2 regions of the Pseudoalteromonas sp. AWH4_217 genome follow, and region 1 is predicted to be linked to the other one. Evidence: predicted binding sites of a transcription regulator. Region 1 holds the regulator's gene; the other holds the start of a gene.
The links. Region 1 encodes FliA, which starts transcription of late flagellar genes. Its sites were predicted from a motif close to CTAAAGNTNNNNNNNNNNNNGCCGATA; they were not measured.
Positions count from the first base shown of each region.

Region 2: the regulator FliA is predicted to act here: its motif matches at 1,529-1,555, upstream of ACXAH1_RS14905 (DUF4402 domain-containing protein).

Region 1 covers NZ_JBSWYM010000004.1:285,900-293,568, forward strand. The annotation lists gene ACXAH1_RS06470 (chemotaxis protein CheA) at 1-300, opposite strand, end outside; gene ACXAH1_RS06475 (protein phosphatase CheZ) at 316-1,086, opposite strand; gene cheY (chemotaxis response regulator CheY) at 1,106-1,489, opposite strand; gene ACXAH1_RS06485 (RNA polymerase sigma factor FliA) at 1,533-2,267, opposite strand; gene ACXAH1_RS06490 (MinD/ParA family protein) at 2,270-3,130, opposite strand; gene flhF (flagellar biosynthesis protein FlhF) at 3,123-4,646, opposite strand; gene flhA (flagellar biosynthesis protein FlhA) at 4,667-6,763, opposite strand; gene flhB (flagellar biosynthesis protein FlhB) at 6,824-7,669, opposite strand, start outside.
Region 2 covers NZ_JBSWYM010000011.1:64,602-72,270, forward strand. The annotation lists gene ACXAH1_RS14895 (thymidylate synthase) at 1-823, shown strand, start outside; gene ACXAH1_RS14900 (hypothetical protein) at 893-1,507, shown strand; gene ACXAH1_RS14905 (DUF4402 domain-containing protein) at 1,727-2,311, shown strand; gene ACXAH1_RS14910 (DUF4402 domain-containing protein) at 2,350-2,805, shown strand; gene ACXAH1_RS14915 (fimbrial biogenesis chaperone) at 2,858-3,670, shown strand; gene ACXAH1_RS14920 (carboxypeptidase regulatory-like domain-containing protein) at 3,684-6,659, shown strand; gene ACXAH1_RS14925 (SPOR domain-containing protein) at 6,672-7,358, shown strand; gene ACXAH1_RS14930 (FlgO family outer membrane protein) at 7,425-7,669, shown strand, end outside.

The sequences.
Region 1 (7,669 bases):
ATTGATAGTGTCCAGTGATTGTAAAATCACATCCATCAACTCAGCCGTAACGTGACGCTGCCCTTGGCGTAGGACATCAAACACATTTTCCGCACCATGACAGGCGTCCACCAGTTCGGTCATGCTTAAAAAGCCTGCCCCCCCTTTGACTGTATGGAAGCCTCGGAAAATGGCATTTAACAGCTCTTTATCTTCCGGGTTATTTTCTAGTTCGACAAGCTGCTCTGATAACTGTTCGAGTATTTCCCCAGCTTCAACAAGAAAGTCTTGTAAGATATCTTCATCGACTTCAAAGCTCATTCGCATACTCTCCTATTAGAAGCCCAAACTCGACAACAGGTCATCAACTTCGTCCTGCCCGGATACGACATCATCTCGAGACTCAGCGTCCATTATTGGACCCTCTGGACCTGACAACTCATCAGCAACGGGGGTGGCTTTAGTTTGTGACTGCGGCTGGGCTGCAGTTTGTTGACTTTCATCTGCAGTACCGAATACAGTCAACAAGTGAATAAGGCTGTCTTCAACTTCACGAACCAGCTCTATGACACGCCGGATCACCTGTCCGGTTAAATCTTGATAATCTTGCGCCATCAGTACATTGGTCATCAGATTTTGTAACTCATCTGTACGGCCTCTTGAGGATTGCATAAAACTGTCAAGATCATGACATAAAGACTTGAACTCTCCGAGCTGGATATCCCGGCTCATTAGTCTGTCCCAGGTGGGCTTAATTTCAGAGAGTTCATCGGCAAGTTCTTGGGCTAAGGGAAGACTCGCTTCTACGGCATCCATGGTTTTATTAGCAGCGCTTTCTGTCATCTCCATGACATAATTGAGGCGCTGCTTGGCATCTGGAATGGCTTCTGTCGTGAGGTCTGCTAATCGGGTATCTAACTCAAAGTTTTTCAACGACTCATGAAGTTGTCGAGTCAGTTTACCCACTTCAGCGAATAGCTCTGATTGTTCTTTGTTGGTGGCCTCAATTAATATCTCATCAGCCTTTTCCTGCTCACCTTGTTCAAGGTATTCAACGAGCAGTTTAGCCTGTTCCAGAGTTATCTGTGGCACAGAAGATGTTGACATAAGCCTACCCTTATCAATACTAGCCTAAACGTTCGAACACTTTTTCTAGTTTGGTTTTCAGGGTTCCTGCCGTAAACGGTTTAACAATGTAACCATTAACTCCAGCCTGGGCAGCGGCAACGATTTGTTCTTTTTTCGCTTCTGCTGTAACCATGAGTACTGGGATGTGTTTAAGCTTGTCATCAGCACGAATTGCACGTAGCAAATCGATACCTTGCATGCCCGGCATATTCCAGTCAGTTACGACAAAGTCGAAGTCCTGATTTTGCAACATTGGAAGTGCCGTACTGCCATCATCAGCCTCTTGAACATTGGTAAAGCCTAAGTCTCTTAGCAGGTTTTTGATTATTCTTCTCATCGTAGAGAAATCATCAACCACGAGAATTTTCATGTTCTTATCCAAAACTTCCTCCGGTGAGGTTTGAACCTATATTGTAAAACTTACTCTAATTGATCCAGTCATTGATCTTTGCACGAAGCTTGATCATTGCTTGACCGTGAATCTGACTCACTCGAGATTCGCTGACCTCTAAGATCGCGCCAATCTCTTTTAAATTCATCTCGTCGTTGTAATACAAAGACAACACCAAGGCATCACGCTCAGGTAAAGTCTTGATAGCATTGACTAACGACTCGTTAAAGCGCTCATTTTTAACATTATTGAATGGTTTGTCTAGCGCAAAATCGTTGCCTGCGGGAGAAATTACGTCTTCGTCGACCCCCAAGTCTTCGATACCGATAACTTTACTCGCATTCACATCATGTAAAATATGATGGTACTCATCCAGCGTAATATCAAGTTTTTCAGCGATTTCAGTATCTTTTGGTTCCCGCCCAAGCTGAGATTCTAACTCAGCAATGGCTTCTGCTACCATCCGGCCGTTTTTGTGAACAGAGCGCGGAGCCCAATCACCACGGCGGATCTCGTCGATCATTGCGCCACGAATTCGGATACCTGCAAACGTTTCAAAGCTTGCCCCTTTGCTTGCATCAAAGTTTTTACAGGCTTCGATTAGCCCTATCATGCCAGACTGCACGAGATCGTCTAACTGAACACTGGCTGGTAACCTAGCTAATAAATGACAGGCCACTTTTTTTACCAATGGCGTATGACGTTCAACCACCTTATGAAGGTGGTCCGTCGTTTTATATCCCGCCATGCGGTTGACCGGTGAAGCCATCGTTAACCGTTTACCAGTTGCTCAATAAAGAATTCCAAATGACCTGATGGTTGATGGGGGATGGGCCACTTGACAGCTTTGCTTGCCAGACCTCTGAATGCCACGGCAGCAGGTGAATTGGGGAAAAGCTCAACGATGGTTTTTTGACGTCGCGAAGACTTACGCATATTTTCATCAAAGGGTATCGTTGCAACCAGTTCTAAAGCAACATCTAAAAACCGGTCGGTGACTTTGGATAATTTAGCGAAGAGTTCTTGCCCTTCTCTTAAACTGCGTACCATATTGGCCACAATTTTAAACTTATATACACCATGTTCGCGGCTTAAAACTTTAATCAGCGCATAAGCATCGGTGATTGAGGTGGGTTCATCACACACCACCACTAAAACGTCCTGAGCAGCTCGGGAAAAGCTCAAAACCATATCTGAAATACCTGCTGCGGTATCGACAATTAAAATGTCGAATTCGCTACTGAGCTCGCTGAATGCACGAATTAGGCCTGCGTGCTCGGCAGGTGTTAACTCTACCATACTCTGCGAGCCAGATGTCGCCGGGACGATGCGGATGCCAGCAGGTCCCTCAACCAGGATTTCGTCTAGTTCACATTCGCCAGACAATACATGAGATAAATTTTTCTCTACCCTTAAACCCAACATGACATCACAATTGGCCAGACCTAAGTCAGCATCAAGCACCAAGACCCGATTACCCTGCTGTCCTAACGCAATGGCAGTGTTAAGGGATACATTGGTTTTACCTACACCACCTTTACCACCAGTCACTGCGATTACTTTTACACTGTGGTTATTTTTTTGGTTCATTCTCCGCAGGCCACTTGCTTGATCTAAAACTGTATTAATCATACATTCCTACTGTCTGGGACGCCACTGGTACACGTCGCGAATGTTGTGCTTTTGTTCTCTTTAAATACAATTGCTCAGCCTTTTTGACTAACTTCTGAGCGTTTGCCACGCGAATGTCTTCAGGCACTCGCTGACCATTGGTAAGATACCCTATTGGCAGACGATTTTGAATCGCTATGCTAATAATCTCACCTAAACTTAGACTTTCATCAAGTTTTGTAAAAATACAACCACTTAAATTGACTTTTTTGAAGTGGTTTACTGTCTCTTGCAGTACATGCATTTGTGCTGTTGCACTTAATACCAGGTAGCTGCGAATGTCAACACGGCTGCTGCGCATCAAAGTGTTTAACTGCTCGGTTAAACGCAGGTCGCGCTGACTCATTCCTGCCGTGTCTATTAATATTAGACGCTTATTGCGTAAATGATAAAGAACCTCAGCAAGTTCATTGGCATCTTTTACTTGCTTGACAGGACAGCCGATGATCCGACCATAGGTTGCCAATTGCTCATAAGCACCAATACGATAAGTATCTGTGGTGATCAATGCCACATTGTCAGCACCATATTTTTGGGCGCCCAGTGCTGCCAATTTTGCAACGGTAGTCGTTTTACCTACTCCTGTTGGTCCAACCATCGCGTACACACCACCCTGACGCAGGATATCGTTGTTGGTTGTATGCATCTGATTGACGACCATATTAAGCAGCGCATTCCATGCTTCTTTACGAGAAACATCATCCGGAATAAAACAGGCCATCTGCTCAGCCACTTCAGCACCGATCCCCATGCCTTTCAGGCGTTCAACCAGGCAAGCACGAGTTGGATCTCGACGTGCCATTTCCTGAGTCATCAGCCCTGACAGCTGAAACTCGAGTAGCTGGCGGATTGCGTTCATTTCATCGCGCATAGAGGACATTTCGTCATCGTTGGCTGTTTTCTGCACCGCAGGTTCGTCACCAAACCCTTGTTCCAGATCATCACCAAACTCCCAGGAGGTACTCTCTTCACGCGCGTCAAAACTATGACTTGGAGCCTCATAACGCGGCTGTCGAGCTGCCTGAGGCATAGCCTTAGCCGGGGCTTCGCTGCGTTGTTGAGGCTGAAACATATCATCTGTGTTGATACCAGATTGAGAAAACATCGAAGCAAGCTCAGGCGACTTAGGACGAGGGGCTTGGCGCTCAAGTAAAGCTTCGAGACTATCTGCAACTTGTGCCTGCTTTTGTGGCTCGGCACGACGAGGCTGTGGACGGACCATTCTGGCAGCCTGGTTGTAGCCTTGCTGCGCGCTTTGCTGAGGCGCAGCCTGACGAGGGGCAGCTTGCGCTACTGGCTGTTGAGGTGCCGCCTGAGGCTGAGGCGCAGGCGTGCGGTCATTATCAACTGCGGCAACGATCTCTACACCGTCAGCCAGCTTCTTGTTTGACATAATTACCGCATCCGCACCAAGCTCTTCTTTCACTTCTTTCAAAGCGGTACGCATATCTTTTGCAAAAAAACGTTTAATTTTCATGGTCAGCCCCTTCTAGTCCTCTACTGTCCAACTGAGCTCACTATCTTAATTTGTCTTTCATCCGGTACTTCCTGATATGACATGACTCTGAGTCCCGGGATGGTGTGTTTTACAAATCGTGACAGCACACTTCTTAACATACCTGAGGTTAATAAGATGGACGGCTCGCCGAGCATTTCTTGCGTTTGATGGGCTTCTCTTAATGAACCTTGAAGCCGCTCTGCAAGGCCTGGCTCTATGCCTGCCCCCTCATCACCTGCGTTCTGAAGTGACTTATGCAACATCTGTTCCAACTCGGGCGCCAATGTTATGACAGGGATTTCATCAGCCCCGCCAACCGCATCCTGCACTATGAGTCGGCGTAGTGAGATACGTACAGCAGCCGTTAATACATCAGGGTCCTGACTGCGAGGCCCATATTCAACCAGAGTCTGAACAATAGAGCGCATATCACGAATTGCGACCCCTTCGTTTAACAAGTTTTGTAGCACTTTTACTACGGTTGTCAGTGGTAATATATCCGGCACCAGACCTTCGACCAGGCGAGGGTGACTCTTAGCCAGCATATCCAACAGATTCTGAACTTCCTCATGGCCCAGCAGTAAAGACGCATTATTAGTCAGCAGCTGGCTGATATGTGTGGCGACTACTGTGGCTGCATCCACAACTGTATAGCCCAGAGAATGAGCCTCATCTTTTTGTTCAGGTTTGATCCACACAGCTTCCAGGCCGAAAGCCGGATCTTTAGTGGCAACGCCATTAATTGGACCAAACACCTGACCCGGGTTAATCGCGAGCTCATCACCATGTTTCAGTTCGCCGTCTCCTGAACCTACGCCCATCAAGGTAATACGGTAAGCGTTCGGGTCCAGCTCCAGGTTGTCACGGATATGTACTGGAGGCACAAGGAAGCCAAGCTCCTGTGACAGCTTCTTACGCACCCCTTTAATGCGATTCAACAGCTCGCCCCCCTGTGATTGATCAACCAAGGGGATCAGGCGGTAGCCGACTTCCAGACCAATCACATCAACCGGCTGTACATCATCCCAGCCAAGCTCTTTTTGTTCCTGCTGCTGAGCAGCAACCGCGCCACCTTTTGAGTCCTCGGCTTGCTGTTCTTGTGCTTTAAGTTTTTGCTGGTGTGAATAATAAGCCAGATAGCCAATGAGTGCGCCCAAGCCCAGGAATGCAACATGAGGCATACCAGGTACTAATCCCATGACAATCAGGATCCCTGCTGCGATAGACAAGGATTTCTCGTTGCCCAGCTGCTGGGTCATTTGCTCGCCCATGTTGTGTGATTCGTTCTGACGGGTTACAACAATCGCTGTACCAATTGACAACAATAACGAAGGAAGCTGAGCGACAAGACCATCACCTATCGTCAGTAAGGTATAGACTTCCATGGCTCTGCCAAAGCTCAGGTCATGCTGCACCATGCCCACAAACAGACCGCCAATGATGTTAATCGCCAGGATTACAATCCCCGCTATCGCATCGCCTTTTACGAACTTACTGGCACCATCCATTGAACCGTAAAAGTCTGCTTCACGCGTTACTTCTTCACGTCTTGCTCTGGCTTCATCTGCCGAAATAAAGCCGGCATTCAGGTCTGCGTCAATTGCCATTTGTTTACCGGGCATCGCGTCCAGGGTAAAACGGGCTGATACTTCGGAGATACGGCCAGCACCTTTGGTGATTACCACAAAGTTGATGATGATAAGGATCAGGAAGACCACCAGACCAACCGCGTAGTTACCGCCGATTACAACGGAGCCAAACGCTTCGATCACTTTACCAGCTGCGTCTCCGCCGTTATGACCTTCCAGCAGGACTACCCGGGTACTGGCTACGTTAAGTGCCAATCGCAAAATTGTTGCGATAAGCAATACTGAAGGAAACATGCCAAATTCAAGCGGCTTCATGGTGTAGACCGTAACGAGCAGTACCACCAATGCCAGGGCAATATTGAATGAAAACAAGATATCAAGCAGGAAAGGTGGCATAGGTAACACCACCATGCCCAAAGCAGCCAATACCAACACTGGGGTACCAACACCTTTGGCGTACTCTTTTTTATCTCGATTAATCTGCTGTAAAACCGCTTTAAAATCCATAACTTACAAACCACAAATTATTGACGCAGTTACATTAAAGCAAGTTTGATACCAATTAGCTTAGTGTTTTAGTTCGTCTGGAATGGGGAGGTCTTTTTTAAGGGCGACAGGCCGCTTACCCCGCCCTTTGTTGAACTTTTTCAACTGGAATACGTAAGCCAGTACCTGTGCAACAGCGGTGAAGAGTTGCTGTGGAATTTGATCACCCACTTCAGTCGTATGGTACAGAGATCGCGTCAAAACAGGTGACTCGACAATCGGGACTTCATTACCTTTGGCTATTTTACGGATCTGCATGGCCAGCTCATCCACCCCTTTAGCGATAACCATAGGTGCACCCGCTTTTTCGGTGTCGTACTTGAGCGCCACAGAATAGTGGGTCGGGTTGGTTACAACCACATCAGCATCAGGTACTTCCTGCATCATCCGTCGCTGTGACATCTCGCGCTGTGTACGCCGAATACGGGCTTTGATCTGAGGGTCACCTTCCGAGTTCTTATATTCGTCTTTTACTTCCTGAAGCGTCATCTTCAGCTGTTTGTGATGGTTGTAGCTCTGATAAGGCGCGTCGATTGCAGAAATAATGACCATAGTGCAGCTCAGCGCGAGAAACATCCAGGCCAAAATTTCCAGTGAGTGCAGAATGCTGCCAGGGATTTGCTCGATACTCAGATGCAAGATCTCGTAGAAGAATACCTTGATCAGTAAGATTGCAAACCCGGCTACCAACACAAATTTGAGGATTGACTTAACCAGCTCTACAGCTGCCTGAGGCCCAAACATACGTTTAATGCCTTTCATAGGTGACATTTTGCTCGGCTTAGGTGCTGCAGCCTGCCAGCTGAAATTAAAACCACCTAGCAATGTATTGCCAATGATCCCGGCAACCATGATGATTAAAACGAA
Region 2 (7,669 bases), on a different contig from region 1:
TTTGGAGTTATTGCGAGATGTATTAGAAAACGGCACCCAGAAAGGGGACCGCACTGGTACAGGGACGCGCTCCGTGTTTGGCCGTCAGATCCGCCATAACCTCAAAGATGGCTTTCCTTTGCTGACCACCAAAAAGTTACACTTTAAGAGTATTGCCAACGAGTTGATCTGGTTTCTTAAAGGCGACACCAACAAAACCTGGCTCAATGAAAACGGCGTTAAAATCTGGGATGAGTGGGCGCTGGAAGATGGTGAGCTGGGTCCAATATATGGTAAACAGTGGACAGCCTGGCCTACCAAAGACGGTGGTAACATTAACCAGATCGACTATGTTGTTGATACGTTAAAAAACAACCCCAACAGTCGTCGTATTCTGTTCCATGGCTGGAACGTTGAGTATCTGCCGGATGAGTCGATGAGCCCGCAAGAGAATGTTGAAGCTGGTCGTATGGCCTTGCCTCCGTGTCATTTGCTGTATCAGTTTTATGTCGCAGACGGTAAGCTATCAGGGCAGTTGTATATTCGCAGCTCAGATATCTTTCTGGGGCTGCCCTATAATATTGCCAGCTTGTCTTTGCTGGTGCATATGCTGGCGCAACAGTGTGATCTGGAACCCGGAGAAGTCATTGTCAGCTTTGGTGATTTGCATGCCTATTCAAATCATATGGAGCAGATTGAACAGCAGTTGCAACGTGAACCTAAGGGACTGCCCACATTGAACATTTTGCGTAAGCCTGAGTCTATTTATGACTACCGGTTTGAGGATTTTGCGATTGAAGGCTACAACGCCGATCCCAATATCAAAGCCCCGGTTGCGATTTGATCTTAAGCTATCTTCGTTTTGTGGTAGGCGGCCAGCGAAGGCCGCTTGTAGTAGAAAGAGAAAGACGTTATGTCCATCCATTCCATAGTGACTCAGCTAATGCGTCATCGGCGTGTTGGTATGTTGGCCACATTACTGGCAGTAGCCGGGCTTTTGTCTGCGTGTAGCTCACAGCCATCCGTCGACGAAGAGGCTGAAGCGCTTGCCAGGGCAGAGTTGATCAAGACCTACAATGAGCACAAAGCAGGCATTGAGCGTGTCGCTGCGATGGAGCAGGACTTGTCTCAGCTACTGACCTTATTATCTTCTGCTCATGACATACAGCCGCTTGAAGAAAAAATCGCTCAGCCAGAGAAAAACGTTGTAACTCACCAAGTGGCGCCAGCTTCTGCCAGCGAACTGTCCATTTCACCAAGTAAAGGCTCCATTGTCGTACAGTTTGGTCGCCACCTCTTGAGCGCGCGCGCCCAGGCACAGAATGAACGGATCAGAGCATCTTTGTCACTCATACAAAGTTACTACCCTGAGATGTTCAGTACCGTATCATTATATTTACAAACACCAGCGATAAATGGCACTCAGTTTTACCTCTCTCAGGCTTCCGGGTTCATGTCTGTGCAAGAAAGTGCCGTGTTTTGCCGTCTTATTCAAGCCAGTGGTCAACCTTGTAAATTGGTTAACTAGCTAAAAAACATTGAAATAATCTTAAAGATTTTGTATTTAGGTACGATATAAAAGAAGTCTGAGTAGTGTTTTTATTCAAATTGAGCACCTTTCTACCCAAGGGCACTCAAATGAATTGATAAAATCATTATAAAGTCTTAGTTTTGCGTTCAGTGCAAAGCGCTGCACGTGTGGTTTGGCCGGATATGGAAGCGGCTATTTAATGAAAAGGATTAGCTGATGGAAAAGTTAATGAACAAGTACTCTCTACTCTCAATTCTGGCTGCAATGCCTTTACTGGCTGCAGCGCAGCCTGCGGAATTCAAAGCATCCGTAACAGTAAGAAATATCTTCACGTTTGAAAATGCCGAGCCGCTTAGCTTTGGTACTATACGTGCCAGTGGTGACACAGGTGGTGTAGAAACGGCGACTCTGATTATCGCTGCAAACCCCAATACTGCGCCTCGGGCTGACTCAACTGATGTGACAAAAGCAGAGATTGCGATTCTGGAACCAGGTACGCCAGCGAAATTTACCGTTGAGGGTATTTCACCCTATGCGACGCTGACAATTACCGATCCGACAGAAACCGATGTCTTACCGAAAGATTTGCCACCAACAACACCCGGCTTTAAGCTAGGTACTTTCACCTACTATGTGACTTCTGGCACATCACCAGCCCCGGCAACAACCACAGTACAGGCTGATGCTGACGGAAAAATTGCGTTTAATGTGGGCGCAACGCTGACAACAACCAGTGCCGCTGCAGGCAACTATATCGACGGCGAGTACGAAGGTACGTTCAGTGTTGAGCTGAGCTACTAATCTGCTTTGGCGGGTGAGTGACAGCCCGCCAGTTTCATATGAAGGCGCTTTTGCTACTCGTCAGCTTGGTGGGCAGTATGTTCTGTCAGGCAAGTATAATACTCAATGCTGATCTGAACTTCGGCACTGTTATTGTGGCAGACCCCAGTGTGGCCGGCACGGTTACTGTGTCACGGAGCGGCGGAACAAGCTCCTCTGGCAGTATCCATGTAGTCGAAAAAGGGCACCCGGCTGAGCTTGTACTGGAGTCCTTTCCTGTTGGTGTCTATCTGAATATCTCAACAGATATACTCGATGATGAGCTGGCACATACTCAGCTTATCAGCCAGGGAGAATTGCGTGTTATTCAGCTCCTTCACCCGGCCAGGGTCTTCACCGATCGATATGGTCGCGCCCGGCTTGTGATAGGAGGGACATTGCAGAGTATGCCTCATGCTGGCAGCTACCTGGATGGACAATATGAGACAACCATCAGCGTCGAAGTCAGCTATTAAGTAAGCACACACTCTCTTTCATCGCCGTTAGAAGTAAAATAGGCAAGATCCAATGAAATATATTACTCACATCATGCTGTTGGTGCTATTGTTTTGTGCCGCTCAGTCTCAGGCCAATCTATTGATTTCACCCACCCGGGTTGTGTTTGATGAGCGCCAGCGAAATGCCAAAGTATTTCTGATTAACAACAGCCAGGAGTACAAAACTTACCGTTTGAGCTTTAAAGAAAAACGAGCTCTGCCTGAGGGAGGATATAAAGATGTGTCTGAGCAGGAAAACCCCGGGCGTTTAAGTGGCTTGCTGAGAATGACACCGAAGCAGGTGCGCCTTGCACCGGGTGAACGTCAGGTCGTTAAACTCGCTTTGCGGCGAAAAAAAGACATGGCCGCGGGTGAATACCGTTCACACCTGTTCTTTCAGGCATTGCCTGAGAAAAAAGACACTGCACAGAAGGGAGTTGGGATCAGGCTGAATATGATTATGAGTTACAGTATTCCTGTGATTTACCGCCAATCGACATCTGTGCCGCAGGTCACCATAGATAGTGCCAAGGTGAGCCGGGGAGAAAGTGGTCGTTATGATACTCTTAAGTTGGCGCTATCTCGTCAGGGAGACTCCAGTACGTTTGGTCAGGTCAGTGTATTTTGGCGTGGCCACAACACGGCTAAATGGCAAGAAGCCGCCATGGTGAGCAGCTATAGCATTTACCCTGAGGTCAGTCAGTCGCACTTGCAGTTAAAGCTGATAGACCCGAGCATTATGCAGGGAGCGCGTGCCGGGGAGTTAAAAGTCGTGTATACCGGCAGTGGTGAATATCAGGGAATACCATTTGCGGAGCGCATCTTCCCTGTCACTTTGCGCTGATCCAGGTGGTTAGATGGTGAGGTTTGTTCTGATCTTGCTAATTGGGCTGTCATGGGGAAGCGCCATGCCTGCCTACAGTGCTCAGCAGCAGGATCTCTCCAAAGCTCTCAGTACGTTGCAACGTATCCAGGCTAAGCTGACACAGTCTAAAGCCAGCCTGACAGTGAGCAACCAGTCAAAACAAACGGGTATCCCCGAAGGGGAAGATTTGTTTTTGTCTGTGTATGCCGACAATGTCTATCTGGGTGAAGTGTTTGCGGTCAAAAGCCAGCGAGATGCAAAAATTGAGTTGCGCAGCTTATTTGCCGTACTGGATTTTGCCATCAGTGACGACGAAAAAGCTGATTATTTCTCTGGCTGGTATCTCAGCCCTGAACGCACTTTTGCCTTTGATAGCGAGCAAAGGGTGGCGCAGGTCAACGAGCAGCAATATGTCATTGCGCAGCAAGATGTATTGCATACGCAAGGTGAAGTGTTTGTCGAGTCAGCCTTAGTTGCAGACTGGTTTGGGCTCGATTTACAGTTCAATTATACAGATCAAAGGCTCAGTGTGCAGAGTCCTGAGCCATTGCCAGCACTCGAGCGTCAGGCTCGGGCGGAGCGTCGTTTGGTTCAGCATCAAGGCAATTCGGCCTCCAGACTAACCTGGAAACCGAATGCTTACCAGATGTTGTCGTCACCACTGATAGATGTTCAGTTTGGCTATCGTCGCGACAATAAAGAGGATACCAATTACTATTCTATGCTTGGGGCACATGACCTAGCGTTCTGGAATGTTGAGTACTTTGTTTCAGGCACGGACGGAGATGTTGTTGATCAGGGCCGCCTTAAAGGCAAGCGCGAAGATGGGCAAGGCCGCCTGTTGGGGAGCCTTAAAGCCACTCAGGTCGAGGTAGGTGATATTCTTGCAACACACGTTGGTGCCGGGCAACCTTCAGGACATGGTGTCGGGGTGCGTGTTGCAGATAAACCTTTGCATAATGAAACTCAGGAGCAAAGCGTACAGATCAGTGGTTCAGTGCAAGCTGGCTGGGACGTTGAGCTGTATCATAATGGCCTGTTAGTCGCACAGCAGCTTCAGATCCAAACGGGTCGCTATGATTTTGACCGTATTCCTCTGTATTTTGGTAGCAATCAGTTTGAGTTGGTCAAATATGGTCCTCAGGGGCAAGTAGAGCGCGAACAGCGCAGCTATTTTGTAGAAGGCACAGGGCTGGATAGTGGCCAGGGCTATTTTGATGTGTCAGTAACAGATGTGGGCGGCTCGGTGTTTAACAATGACTGGGCACCAACGTCTCGTTCAGGTTGGCAGTTCGACGGTCGTTACGATTTTGGTATTTCCGATGATATCTCGGTATATGCGGGTATCTCACAGGCTTTAACGAATGAGTCGGTGACAGAGCGTATCCTGACGGCAGGTGGTACGCTGAGCCTGTGGAAAAAAATGCTGCTAAATCTGGATTTATCTCACGACAGTGACGCTCAATATCAGGCTCAACTCAGCGCCAGAACTGAGTGGGCGGGGCAGGCCATCAGCACCAGCTGGCAAACACAACGGCGGCGGCTCACAGGCGTGCAAGCGAGTGAAGAATACCGCCACAGTCAGGGCCTGAATATGGTGATGTCGGGTACGGTGAATGTACTCGACAAGCCGCTTTCCTATCAAAATCAGATACAGTGGAATCGCACCGATCAGGGCAGCGAATACACAGTATTGACCAATCGGGTGGGCATGTCGTTTGGCCGTGTGAACGTCAGTAATCAGCTGCAACGGCAATCCAGCAGTTCTGCAATGGACCATACAACCGCTGGTCAGCTGCGATTTCAAACCCGTTTAGGTCGCGTCTTTGGCCGACTGATTTTAGACTATGACTTGCATCCATACAGCGAGCTAACGGCCTATGAAACAAGGTTTTACCGTAGCCTGAACGAGCAGTTTAACGTTGAGTTGAGCTTTCGGGAAACGCTTGATACCGACTACCAAAAGAGTGAATTAGGATTGAACTGGCTGGGTGATAAAATACGCCTTAACAGCCAGGTGAGCTACGACAGTGATGATGAATGGGCGCTGGGAGTCAATGGCCAGTTCAGTTTCGGGTATCACAATGAGAGCGAGCAATTGCTGATCAGCCAGCGGCGACTGGCGAGCAATGGGGCTGTATTGGTTAAGGTCTATCTGGATCATAATGCCAATGGGGTATTTGATGCGGATGACGAAGTGGTGCCTGATGTGCGGATCCGGGCGTTGCAAAATTATATGCAGGGCAAAACCGATGAACAGGGGCTGGTTTTGCTCAGTGGTATGCCTGTTAACCAAAAAACAGACATGGTGATTGATACTCAGAGTCTTGAAATGCCTTTTGTTGTTCCCGCAAGTGAAGGGGTTGCAATCACGCCACGGCGAGGCTTTGTCGAGTATCTTGAATTTCCCCTGGTGAACACCAGCGAAATAGAAGGGGTTGTGTACCAACAAACGGACACCGATAATGCGCCACTGCCTTATGCAGAAGTAACTCTGATTGATGAGCATGGACAGGAGGCTGCCAGAACAGAGGCGGCATACGATGGGTACTATGTATTTACGGGTGTTAAGCCTGGCCGCTATCAGGCAAAAGTGACAAGTGCTGCAAGGCGTGGCCTGACACATAGCGATCAGGTTGAGGTGGTCCTGTCCGAGCAGGGAGATGTGCTGGTGGAAGTCGATTTGCAGTTGGCACCACAGTCGACTAAAGCCGTCACAGTTCTTTCTGCCGGGCGTTTTACGTCACTGGCAGTCTTAAAAACTTATGCGCTGTTGCTCCGTCAACGTCATAGCAGTTTGGTACCAGAGCCTCCATTCTATGTTTTTGATGATAAAGCCAAATCCTATGTGTTGGGGATCGCGTTCATTTACCAGGGCGCAGATACCACACAACTGCAGCAACGTTGCGAGTCATTGCAAAGCGCTGGCGTTCCCTGTCAGCTTGAAGACACAGAACTGAAGTTATAAGAGGAGTGAGCGATGAAGTTATATTCTTATCTGGTATGGCCCTTGCTGGTTGTGCTCAGTGGCTGTGCCAGTACAGGCCAGGATGAGCAGCGCCTTGCCCAACTTGAGCAGCAACTGGCTCAGTTGCATACCGATGTTGAACAAATAAAGCGCAGTGTCGAGCAGTGGCAGCAGGTTGCGCCTCAGGTCAGTGAATTGCTAAGTATTGAGCAGGAGCTGAATTTACTGACGACACAGTTACAGCTGGCACTGGCACCTGCAACTCAGCCCTCCGGGGATGTTATGGTTGCAAAAGTGGCAAAGTCTCCCGATATTGTTGAACAACCCCAGAGCAACCATGGCGGTCTTGCTGTGCAGTCTGCACCTGGTGAAAACAAGGAAGCGACGAAAGCGACGCGCGATGTGAAACCTAAGTTACCTGCAAAAACGGACAAAGCAGAGTTTGCAGTTCAGCTGGCATCAACCAGGAAGCAAAGTCAGCTAAAAACGGTTCATCAGCGGCTGATCAAAAGTTATCCGCCGTTACAGGAACAGCCGGTAAACGTTGAGAAAGTCGAAATTCGTGGCCAAAGATACTTTCGGTTGAAACTTGGCGCGTTTGAAAATAAAGCGCAAGGTCAGGCATTGTGCAACAAGTTAAAGCCATTTCATCCACAGTGTCTGCTGAGTCATTACACTGACAATCCAATCACGTTATAGTGGCTATTCTCAGCATTGTGGATCGCTTTTTGCATTTGTTTCGACAAATAGAAAGAGGTGATCATTATGCAACTTCCTGCTGTGATAGCTGCACTGGCCCTGTCGGTGCTGCTCAGTGGCTGCGCCGGAATCATGAAGACGCAGCAACAAAAGAAGGTGGAACAAGCGCCACCCTTGCCGACATTGCATCAATACATGGGGCAACTTGCTGCCGCTTTGGGGGAGCATAGTCGCCCATTGAAGCCCGGCGCCACGGTTGCCGTCACGAGTTTTTATCTTGCGGATAAACTTGGCAATGCCGTAGCAAGCAA